One region of the Pseudonocardia sp. TMWB2A genome, then DNA from elsewhere that is predicted to be linked to it. Evidence: riboswitches for the same ligand, from Rfam matches in the RefSeq annotation. Region 1 holds a riboswitch; the other holds the start of a gene.

Region 1 (5,944 bases):
CCTCCCCTGAAGGGGAGGGGAGATTTGGTCAAAATCCACGCCCGTGGTCGTGCGGCTGCCAATTTCAAAAATCAGCGGCTCGTCGAGCATCAGCGCCTTGTTACCGGTGAAGGTTTCGGGGCCGGTCAGTTCGTCAGCGCCGCCCATTTCGGGGCGCCATCCGCTTGCGTTCAGTTCGCTCATTTCAGCACCTCCTCAAGCGCTACGGCAAAGGCTTCGACATCTTCCGCTGTGGTGGTTTCGGTGACGGCAACGAGCAACCCGTTTTCGAGTGCCGACACTGTGGGATAAAGCCGCCCCAAGGACACGCCGCCCAAAATGTCACGCTCCGCCAGTTCGCGCACAACCGGGCGCGCTTCCTTAGGGAGCACCAGCGTAAATTCGTTGAAGAAGCTGTCATTCAACAGCTTCACACCCGGCACCTTGGCCAAGCGGTCCGCCGCATCACACGCCAGCGCATGGTTGAGCGCCGCCAATTCGGTCAGCCCCCGCTCGCCGAGCAAAGTCATGTGGATGCTGAACGCCAGCGCGCACAGCCCCGAGTTAGTGCAGATGTTCGAGGTCGCCTTTTCGCGGCGGATATGCTGCTCGCGGGTCGACAGCGTCAGCACAAAACCGCGCTTGCCGCTTGCGTCCACCGTTTCGCCGCACAAGCGCCCCGGCATCTGGCGCACATATTTTTCCTTGGTCGCAAACAGGCCGACATAGGGCCCGCCAAATTGCAAGCCCACGCCCAGCGATTGGCCTTCGCCGACAACAATGTCCGCGCCCATATGGCCCGGCGCTTCAATCGCGCCAAGTGCGACCGGCTCGGTCACGACCGCGATGAGCAGCGCGCCCATTTCATGCGCCTTATCGGCAATCGGGGTAAGGTCGGTAATACGGCCCAAAATATCGGGATATTGGACGACGACGCAGCTTGTATCCTTGTCGATCGCGCCAAGCAGCCGCTCGGTATCGGTGTCTGCGACCAGTTCGGGCGCGGCAACGTCCAGCGTGTCGCCGGTAAATTTCGCCATCGTTTCGGCAACCGACACATAATGCGGGTGAAGTCCCGAAGACAGCACCGCCTTTTTGCGGCGCGTCACGCGGCCCGCCATGCTGATCGCTTCATAACAAGCGGTCGAGCCATCATACATGGAGGCGTTCGCGACGTCGCAGCCGAACAGATGCGCGACTTGCGTCTGGAATTCGAACAGGACTTGCAGCGTCCCTTGCGCGATTTCGGGCTGGTAAGGCGTGTAGGCGGTCAGAAACTCGCCGCGCTGGATCAGATGATCGACCGACGCAGGCACATGGTGGCGATAGGCCCCGGCGCCCAAGAAAAACGGCACGTCGCCCGCGACCATATTCTGACCCGCAAGCCGCTTCATATGGCGCTCGACCGCCATTTCGCTGGCATGATCGGGCAAGCCTTCAATCGTGCCGCTAAGCCGCGCTTCGGCGGGCACATCGACAAACAGGTCATCGACCGACTTTGCGCCGATCACATCGAGCATCGCCTTGCGGTCGGTGTCGGTCAGGGGGAGGTAACGCATGGGTTCTGGTTCCTAACCCCCTCCTTTAGGGGAGGGGCAATTTAGCCTTATGAGCGTATGCGAATTAGGCGTGTGGGGTGGGGTTTGTCGGCCCGCGTTGCGTTTGCGGACGAACCCCACCCCAACCCCTCCCCTGAAGGAGAGGGGCTTTTCTTCGCCTTACAGGCTCGCGATGAAATCCTTGTAGGCGGCCTCGTTCATCAGGCCGTCGAGCTGGCTTTTATCCGCGAGCGTCAGTTTGAAGAACCAGCCTTCGCCTTCGGGGTCGGTGTTGACGAGGCTCGGATCATCGCCCAGCGCTGCATTGCCTTCGGTGATGGTGCCATCAAGCGGGGCATAAACGTCGGACGCGGCTTTCACCGATTCCACGACCGCGGCGTCTTCGCCTTTCTTCACATCCTTGCCTGCTTCGGGGACTTCGACGAACACGATGTCGCCGAGCTGGCTTTGTGCATAGTCGGTAATGCCGACCGTCGCTTCGTCGCCGGTTACGTCAAGCCATTCATGTTCATCGGTAAAATAACGTGCCATAATTCAGACTGCCTTCCTCACATATTTGTGCGGTACGAACGGCATGGGAACCACGGTTGCCATGAGCCGCTTGCCGCGCACTTCAATTTCCAAAATCGTGCCGGGATGCGATTGTTCGGTGGCGACATAGCCCATCGCGATGGGACCACCGACGCTCGGCGCAAAACCGCCCGACGTCACGACGCCGACATGATGGCCGCCCGCATAAATATCCGCGCCTTCCCGCGCCGGTTGTTTGCCTTCAAGCGTCAGGCCCACGCGCTTGCGCTTGGCGCCATCGACCAGTTCGGCAAGAATATCGACCGCACCCGGAAAACCGCCTTCCAAGCGGCGGCGCTTGGAGATGGCAAAACCAAGATCGGCTTCGACCGGATCGGTTTCGGGGCTGAGGTCATGGCCGTAGAGCGGGAGGCCCGCTTCAAGCCGCAAACTGTCGCGCGCGCCAAGACCGACCGGCTTGACTTCGGGCGCTGCGGTAAGCGCATCGGCAAAGGCTTCGGCGGCAGCGGCGGGCAGTGAAATTTCAAAACCGTCCTCGCCTGTATAGCCCGACCGGCTGATGCCCAAAGGCACACCGTTCCATTCATAAGGCCCGGCCTGCATGAAGACGAGCCCGCCCACATCGGGGAGGCCGTCAACCGCAGGCTTGATGCCCAATCGCGTCAGAACCTCGACCGCTTTCGGACCTTGCAAGGCAAGCAAGGCTGCATCTTCGTCATAGTTGAGCGTAATATCGTCGGGCAATTCTTCGCGCAAATGGGCAATATCGTCATGCTTCACCGCGCCGTTCACCACGACATACAGATGGTCGCCCGCATTGGTGATCATCAGATCATCCAAAATGCCACCCTCTTCATTGAGCAACAGCGAATAGCGCATCCGCCCCGGTTTCAGCACGCTAATGTCGCCCGGCACGAGCGTTTCCAACGCTTCTGCAGCGCCTTCACCCGCAATCTGGAGTTGGCCCATATGGCTCACATCGAACAGCCCCGCATTTTCGCGGGTCCATAAATGTTCGGCCATAATGCCTTCATATTGGATCGGCATATGATAGCCCGCAAATTCGACCATGCGCGCACCCTTGGCACGGTGCCATGCGTCGAGCGGCAGGGTCAGCACTTCCAGTGCGACCGCTTCTTCGCCTTCAGTTATAGTATCGTCGCTCATCACACACTCTCCGTCGGTCACATAGCGTCCTTGCGCGCACCGGTGCCGCAAGCCCAAGCTATGCCCCCTCTGTCACGGGAACCTGAGAGTTTTCCTTTGAGGACCGTCAGGCCCAAAAAGTTACCCCTTCGGTGGGATAGCCCGCACGCGCGCCATCCGCTTTCCAGAGTGCCGACAGGATAATGCGGTCCCTTGTGACCTGAGAGTTTCCGGGGCGGTTGCTCCTTCGGTGGAGAGGTCAAAGCCTCCCGCTCTCCCGCATTTCCATCTGCCTTCGTTCAAAAAAGGCAGCGACTTGTCCCCGCCCATGAAGGCCATACAGAGTCGAGTCAATCCGCCTTGGGGCCAATATCGCAAAAAAGCCGCCCATATGCCGCGCAGTGGCGGAAACGGGCCGGAGCGCCCCGCAACCTTTTCGCCTTTGTCCGCGTTGGAAAGAAAGAGAAGGAGATTATGCCATGCCCGCCAAATCCAAAGCCCAGCAGCGCGCCGCCGGTGCCGCGCTCAGCGCCAAACGCGGCGAAACCAAAGTGTCCGAGCTTCAGGGCGCGTCGAAACAAATGTATGAAAGCATGACCGAAAAGGAACTGGACGAGCTTGCCAGCACCAAGACGGAAGACCTGCCCGACCATGTGGATGAGGATTGAGGGGGGTAGCTACTCCCTTCCCTACTCATTCGTTATCCCCGGCTTGACCGGGGATCCATCTCCTGATCGCCCGTTTTAAGGTGAGGGCGGGAGATGGATACCCGCCTTCGCGGGTATGACGCGGTTTTTATATATAAGCCGCCTATTACTTAATCCGCTTCGCCAGCGCCGCTATATCGTCATTTTCATGCACGAAGCTGCCTTCCGATGCGCGGTCCACCAGCGTTGCCATCGCGGCCGCTACTACGGCTGAATCCACCGAGCGATAGCGGCGCAGCGGGACGAAGCCCATCACCGCATCGGTGATCGGGCTGAGCAAAATGCCCAGCCGTTCGCCGACCCGTCGCTCGCTGCCGCGTTCGCCGCGCAGTAATCCGGGGCGCATCAGGTCGAGACGGTCAAAGCCGAGCGCGGCCAGACTTTGCTCGACCTCGCCCTTGACGCGCAGATAGAAAGTGCGGGTGCTGGCATCGGCGCCGACCGAGGACACAGAAATCGCATGGCGCGCCCCTGCCCCGCGCGCCGCCGCCATCACCGCCAGCACCAGGTGCTGGTCGACCGCGCGGAACGCCTCTTCGGATTTGCCCGCCAATCGCCAGGTCGTGCCGAGCGCGGAGATGATGCAATCGGGCTGGATCGCCGCAACCAGTGCGGGCCATTCCTCCACAGGGGCCACTTGTTCGTTATAATTTGCGCCGCTTATGCCGCTCGGCGTGCGGGTCAGCGCGACGACCTCATGCACGCCTTCATCCAGTAACCGCGCGACAAGTTGCCGCCCGATCAATCCGGTTGCGCCGACGATCAGAAGTTTCGCCATTACAGCCCCGCCGGCACGGCTGCGGCACCGTAGATTTCGGCAAAGCGGTTGAGCGCAAAACGGTCGGTCATACCCGCAATATAATCGGCAATATGACGCGCGCGTTGCGGATTGTCGGCGGGCAAGCGCGTCGCCCAATCCTCGCCCATCAAAACAGGGTCGGCGGCATAGGCGCTGAACAGGCCGGACACCACGGTGTCGGCGGCATCGGCGGCTGCAATCTGGGTCGGGTGATAATAAAGATTATCATACATGAAGCGTTTGAGCGCGCGTTCCTCGGCTTGCATTACGTCCGAAAAATTGCCGAGCGTCAGCCCTGCCGCGCGCACATCTTGTGCCGTTTCGATGCGATGCTCCATAAGTCGCGCGCGCGTTGCTTCAATCACATCATTGACCATCTGGCCGATCTGGTCGCGCACCAGTTCGCGTTGCAACCGCTCCTTCACAACGCCCGGATAGGTTGCGATAATCCGCTCCCAACCCTTGCGCACAATGGGTTGGCCGAGCAGTTGGTCCATCGTCAACAGCCCCGCGCGCAGGCCATCATCAATATCGTGATTATCATAGGCGATATCGTCGGACACCGCCGCAATCTGCGCTTCCAGACTGCTGTGGCGCGCCAGATCAAGGTCGAACGCCGCGTTCGCCTCCTCCATCGCCCAGCCGCGCTTTGCCACCGGCCCATTATGTTTAGCGAGCCCGTCGAGCGTTTCCCAACTGAGGTTCAGCCCGTCAAAATGCGGATAGACGCGCTCCAGAAACATCAAGGTTCTGAGCGTCTGCGCATTATGGTCGAAGCCGCCATGATCTTTAAGCGCGCGTTCCAGCGCCCGCTCTCCTGCGTGACCGAAAGGTGGGTGGCCGATGTCGTGCGCAAGGCATAATGCTTCGGTCAGATCTTCGTTCAACCCCAGCGCGCGGGCCATCGCCCGACCGATTTGCGCGACTTCGAGGCTGTGGGTCAGCCTGACGCGGAAATGGTCGCCATCGGGCGCGACAAAAACTTGGGTCTTGTGGCGCAAGCGGCGGAAGCTGATCGAATGGACGATGCGGTCGCGGTCGCGTTGGAACGCATCGCGCGGGCCGCGCGTGGTTTTGCCCTCTTCATGCAAGCGCCCCCGACTGTGCGCCGGATCGCTTGCATAGCCCGCCAATTGCCCCCCATTGACCATCGCTTAGCGCCTGCCGACCGGAGTGACCTCTTCGCCCGTATCGCTGGTCCAGACAAAACCGTCCCCGCCATT
Region 2 (5,944 bases), on a different contig from region 1:
GGGCAGCACCACCGGCAGCCGCACGGTGCCGACGAGCACCTCGGCGGTGAACAGCGCCCCGCCCAGCGGCACGTCGTAGACGCAGGCCAGCCCGGCCCCGGCGCCGCAGGCGACCAGCAGCCGTCGCTGCTCGAGCGACAATCCGCCCCAGCCGGCCAGGACCGCGCCCCACACCCCGCCCATCAGCTTGGGCGCGGCCTCCCGGCCGAGCGAGGCGCCGAGCCCGACCACGACCTCCGACAGCGCCGCGGTGCCGGTGCTGCGGCGCACCCCGAGCCGCGCGTCGCCGGTCCAGATCGCGTCGTCGACGTCGGTGCGGCCGGGGACGAACCGGCGCAGCAGGTACCCGCCGACCCCGGCGACGAGCCCGGCCACCAGCAGCGGCCACACCCGCCCCCAGGCGTCGGCCCGCTCGACCGCCGCCTGGAACCCCTCCGCCGCCCCGGCCCCCCAGGCCCGGTCCGACACCGCGTGCAGCAGCGCCATCAGCACGATCCCGGACAGCCCGGCGGCGACCCCGGTCACGACGAGCAGCAGCCAGAACCGGACGGTCAGCGGCGACGCGCCGTCGCCGGTGACGTTGGGCTGGTCGGTCGCGGCCCGCTTCGACCCGACGCGCGTCCGCAGGACGGGGGCGGGGACCCGGAGGCGCTCACTCGGTCGGCGTGACACCCCGCCATGATCCCCGCCCTGTCCGGACACCCTCCCGACGGGTGGTCCGCGCTCAGGCGAAGGCGTCCGGCGGCGGGCAGGAGCAGACCAGGTTCCGGTCGCCGTGGGCACCGTCGATCCGGCGCACCGGCGGCCACACCTTCCGGTCGTGCACGCCCGGGGTGACCCCGGTCGGGTACGCGGCCAGCTCCCGCGGGTACGGGTGGTCCCACTTGTCGTCGGCCAGACAGGCCGCGGTGTGCGGGGCGTTCCGCAGCGGGTTGTCCTCGGCGGGCCACTCCCCCGCGGCGACGCGGTCGATCTCGCCGCGGATCGACACCATCGCGGCGACGAACCGCTCGATCTCGGCGAGGTCCTCGGACTCGGTGGGCTCGACCATCAGCGTCCCGGCCACCGGGAAGGACATGGTCGGGGCGTGGATGCCGTGGTCGATGAGCCGCTTGGCGACGTCGTCGACGGTCACCCCGGTCTCCTTGGTCAGCGTGCGCAGGTCGAGGATGCACTCGTGGGCGACCGTGCCGTCGGCGCCCGCGTAGAGAACCGGGAAGTGCTCCCGCAGCCGGGTGGCGACGTAGTTGGCGGCCGCCACCGCGGTCAACGTGGCGCGGCGCATCCCGTCCAGGCCCATCATCCGCAGGTAGGCCCAGGAGATCGGCAGGACGCCGGGCGAACCGAAGCGGGCGGCGGACACCGGGCCGACACCGCCGTCGGACCGGGGCGTGCGCCCGGGCAGGAACGGCGCCAGGTGCTCGGCCACCGCGACCGGGCCCACGCCCGGCCCACCGCCGCCGTGCGGGATGCAGAAGGTCTTGTGCAGGTTGAGGTGGCTGACGTCGCCGCCGAAGGCCCCCGGACGGGCGACCCCGACCAGCGCGTTGAGGTTGGCGCCGTCGACGTACACCTGGCCGCCGGCGTCGTGCACCGCGGCGCACACGTCGCGGACCCCGGCCTCGTAGACGCCGTGCGTCGACGGGTAGGTGATCATCAACGCGGCGAGCCGGTCGCCGTGCTCGGCGATCTTCGCGTGCAGGTCGTCGAGGTCGACGTCGCCGCCCGGTGCGGTCCCGACGACGACCACCCGCAGCCCGGCCATGATCGCCGAGGCGGCGTTGGTGCCGTGCGCGGAGGCCGGGATCAGGCAGACGTCGCGGTCGGTCTCACCGCGGCTGCGGTGGTACGCGGCGATGGCGAGCAGCCCGGCGAGCTCGCCCTGGCTGCCCGCGTTGGGCTGCAGCGACACCGCGGCGTAGCCGGTGAGGTCGGCCAGCCAGGTCTCCAGCTGGTCGATCATCTCCCGGGTGCCGGCGGTGTCGGACTCCGGCGCGAGCGGGTGCAGGTCGGCGAACTGCGGCCAGGTCACCGCCTCCATCTCGGCGGCGGCGTTGAGCTTCATGGTGCACGAGCCCAGCGGGATCATCGTGCGGTCCAGCGCGAGGTCGGCGTCGGCGAGGCGGCGCAGCCAGCGCATCAGCGCGGTCTCGGACCGGAACTCGTGGAACGTCGAATGCGTGAGGTACTCGCTCGCACGGCGCAGGCCCGCGGGCAGCGCGTCGGCGGTGTCCCCGTCGAGCGCGGCCACGTCCACCCCGGTGACGCCGAACGCCGCCCACACCGCGTGCAGGTGCGCCACGGTGGTGATCTCCGAGGTGGCGACGCCGACCTCGTCGTCCGAGGCGCGGCGCAGCGCGATCCCGGCGTCGTGCGCGGCGGCGACGACGGCGTCGGCGCGGCCGGGGACGCGGGCGAGCACGGAGTCGAAGAACGCGTCGTGGACGATCTCCACCCCGCCCGAGCGCAGACCGGCGGCGAGCACCGCGGCCATCCGGTGGGTGCGGGTGGCGATCTCGCGGAGCCCGTCCGGGCCGTGGTGCACCCCGTAGCAGGCGGCCATGACCGCGAGCAGGACCTGCGCGGTGCAGATGTTGGAGGTGGCCTTCTCCCGGCGGATGTGCTGCTCACGGGTCTGCAGCGCGAGGCGCAGGGCGTAGTGGCCGTCGGCGTCGCGGGAGACCCCGACCAGGCGTCCCGGCAGCTGACGGGCATGCTTCTGCCCGACCGAGAGGTAGCCCGCGTGCGGGCCGCCGAAGCCGAGCGGCACCCCGAAGCGCTGGGTGGACCCGATTGCGGCGTCCGCGCCGAGCTCCCCGGGCGGGGTGAGCAGGGTCAGGGCCAGCAGGTCCGCCGCGACGGCGACGAGCGCCCCGCGCCCGTGCGCGGCCTCGACCAGCGCCGACGGGTCGGCGACCCGGCCCGACGCGCCCGGGTAGGACAGCAGCACCCCGAAGAACTCGCCCTCGGGCAGCACGCCGTCGCCGAGGTCGGCGACGACCAGCTCGATGCCGAGCGGCTCGGCGCGGGTGCGCAGCACGTCCACGGTCTGGGCCCCGGTGTCGGCGTCGACGACGAACCGCGGGCTGGTCGAGCGGTTGGCCCGGCGCAGCAGCGTCATCGCCTCGGCGGCGGCGGTGGCCTCGTCGAGCAGCGAGGCACCGGCGACCGGCAGCCCGGTCAGGTCGGACACCATCGTCTGGAAGGTCAGCAGGGCCTCGAGCCTGCCCTGGCTGATCTCGGGCTGGTACGGCGTGTACGCGGTGTACCAGGCCGGGTTCTCCAGCACGTTGCGGCGGATCACCGACGGGGTGCGGGTGCCGTGGTAGCCGTAGCCGATCATCGGGACGGTGACGGTGTTGCGCCCGGCCAGCTCGCGGAGCTCGGCGAGCATCTCGGCCTCGCCCACCGGCGCGGGCAGCGACGCGCCGACCGGTCCGTCGTCGCGGATGGTGTCGGGCAGCGCGCGGGCGGCGAGCGCTTCGAGGGAGTCGACGCCCAGCACCTCCAGCATCCGGGCCAGGTCACCGGGCCGGGGCCCGATGTGGCGCTCGGCGAACGGGAGCCCCCGCTCCAGCTCGGCGAGGGTGGGACGGTGCTCGGACGTCGGGCTCACGGCGCCTCCGGAGGTCGTCGGGCGGATCGGGGCAGGGCAACTCGCCCCTCCCCCTCTGTCCGTACCCGCGGAACGGGCGCCTGAGAGATTCACCGGAGGCTTCCGGCTTTCCCCGTCGGCGGACGGGTGCCTCGCGTGCGTGTGCGACCCGTCGCTTTCCAGAGGCGCCTCGACCGCGCGGTCCGTGTGCCTGAGAGATTCCGGGAAGGGGTTGCTCCTTCGGCGCCCGGGCACGTTCCCCGGGGCTCTCCCGCACGGCGTCGACGACTACCGGGCCAGCCTACCTGCGTAGTTCTGCGGCGTCGCCGCCTGCGCCGGCTCGTCACACTTCCTGCCATGTCGAACACCAGCGCTCCGAACACCACCCCGGCCACCACCGCCGCGTTCCACACGCAGGCGATGCTGTCCTTCGGCGTGTCGCTCGCGGCCGTCGTCGTCGGGACCGTCTACCTGCCCGTCGACGGGTGGGTGAAGGCGTTCCTCGCGATCGCCGTGCTGTACGCGATCACCTCGGCGTTCACCCTCGCGAAGTGCGTCCGGGACCGGCAGGACAGCCTGACCGTGGTCAACCGGGTCGACCAGGCGCGGATGGAGAAGCTCCTGGCCGAGCACGACCCGTTCCGGGCCGTGGCCTGACCGGGTCCGGTCAGGAGATCGCGCGGCGCGCGCGGCGGCGGGCCAGCTCGTCCTCGGGGGCCTCGTCGACGGTGCCGCCGTCGGCCCGCTCGGCCGGGAAGTCCTTGATGACGCCGGAGATCTCGCGCATCGCCCCGGACACCGCGATCCCGAACACGCCCTGGCCGCCCTGCAGCAGGTCGACGACCTCCTCCGGGGAGGTGCACTCGTAGACGGTGGTGCCGTCGGAGAACAGGGTGATGCCGGCCAGGTCGCGGATCCCGCGCCGGCGCAGGTGCTCGACGGCGATCCGGATGTTCTGCAGCGAGACACCGGCGTCGAGCAGCCGCTTCACGATCTTGAGGACGAGGACGTCCTTGAAGGAGTACAGCCGCTGGCTGCCCGACCCGGCGGCCCCGCGGATCGACGGCACGACCAGCCCGGTGCGGGCCCAGTAGTCCAGCTGCCGGTAGGTGATGCCGACGACCTGGCACGCGGTCGGCCCGCGGAAGCCGACCAGGCGGTCGGTCACCCCGTCGAGCCCCTCACCGACGAGCGGGTCCGGGAACAGCTCTCCCTGACCCGGCCCCTCGGGTGGTGGCGTCTGCACCGCGCGGTCTCCCTCGGTCGGGACCGTGGCCCTCCCCTACCATGTGACTCTGGGTAGTGGTGAGTTCCACGGATGTCATCAGTCGTGATGACGGTAGGCCCAGTGGCCGAGGTGGTCAACGCGGCTCGCCGACCCGGGCGTACCGGACACCCGCCCGGGTTGCCGGGTACGGAGGGCGTACAGCCGCCGAACGGTCGGTGACGTCGGTGAACGGTCGAACCGTGGTCCATCCGGTCCCACCACCGGGTGACGGCGGTGGTCACCCGGACGGATCAGCCCGGCTGGGCCCCGCGGAAGTCCTCCGGCGACACGGAGTCGAGGAACTCGCGGAACTTCTCGACCTCGTCCTCCTGCTCGTCGGGGATGACGAGCCCCGCCTCGGCGAGGACGCTCTCGTCGGCGTGGACCGGAACGCCGGTGCGCAGCGCCAGCGCGATCGAGTCGCTCGGCCGCGCGGACACCGTGACGCCGCCGTCGAAGATCAGCTCGGCGTAGAAGGTGCCCTCCTGCAGGTCGGTCACCCGCACCTGCTCGAGCCGCCGCCCGAGTGCCCCGATCACGTCCTTGAGCAGGTCGTGGGTCAGCGGCCGCGCGGGCTTGACCCCCTGCTGCTCCAGGGCGATCGCCGTCGCCTCCACCGATCCGATCCAGATCGGGAGGTATCGGTCGCCGTTCGTCTCCCGCAGCAGCAGGATCGGCTGGTTCGCCGGAAGTTCGACCCGGACGCCCACGACGCGCATCTCGCTCATCAGCCCGCCTCCCCGGCCCTGTCGGGCCTGTCGGGCCACCCGGGTGGACACGCCACCCCGGCCGCCCTGATCGCCTTGCTCGCCCTGACCCGTGCGGCGGACCCCGACGGGCTCCGTGTCGTTGCCACCGCACTGCCACCGACATCTGATGACGCTACACGGCGGTCCGCCCCGACGCGCGCCTCCGGACGGGGAGTGACGGGGTCCGTTCGACGATCGTCACACGCCCGTCGCGCACGGCGTGTCGGCTCGACACCCGTCGGTCCCCGTGCACGCCGAAGGCCCGTCGCACCAGGGGGTACGAGAGCACCCCCGGCCGCGACGGGCCGGTCGTACGCGGGGTTCCGTGACCGG

What was found. Region 1 has a riboswitch for glycine ahead of gcvT (glycine cleavage system aminomethyltransferase GcvT). Riboswitches for the same ligand answer to the same signal wherever they lie in the genome.
Region 2: another riboswitch for glycine. It lies ahead of gcvP (aminomethyl-transferring glycine dehydrogenase); the one in region 1 lies ahead of gcvT (glycine cleavage system aminomethyltransferase GcvT).

The regions. Positions count from the first base shown of each region.
Region 1 covers NZ_QKQY01000001.1:161,352-167,295, reverse strand. Annotated here, with positions in the region: gene gcvPB (aminomethyl-transferring glycine dehydrogenase subunit GcvPB) at 1-183, opposite strand, end outside; gene gcvPA (aminomethyl-transferring glycine dehydrogenase subunit GcvPA) at 180-1,538, opposite strand; gene gcvH (glycine cleavage system protein GcvH) at 1,698-2,069, opposite strand; gene gcvT (glycine cleavage system aminomethyltransferase GcvT) at 2,073-3,257, opposite strand; glycine riboswitch at 3,412-3,505, opposite strand; gene DMP17_RS00780 (DUF3008 family protein) at 3,695-3,883, shown strand; gene DMP17_RS00775 (NAD(P)H-binding protein) at 4,029-4,700, opposite strand; gene DMP17_RS00770 (deoxyguanosinetriphosphate triphosphohydrolase) at 4,700-5,872, opposite strand; gene DMP17_RS00765 (tetratricopeptide repeat protein) at 5,876-5,944, opposite strand, start outside.
Region 2 covers NZ_QKQY01000002.1:3,774,091-3,780,034, reverse strand. Annotated here, with positions in the region: gene DMP17_RS32240 (chloride channel protein) at 1-672, opposite strand, end outside; gene gcvP (aminomethyl-transferring glycine dehydrogenase) at 725-3,616, opposite strand; glycine riboswitch at 3,785-3,879, opposite strand; gene DMP17_RS32230 (YiaA/YiaB family inner membrane protein) at 3,953-4,252, shown strand; gene DMP17_RS32225 (MerR family transcriptional regulator) at 4,263-4,841, opposite strand; gene DMP17_RS32220 (bifunctional nuclease family protein) at 5,114-5,590, opposite strand.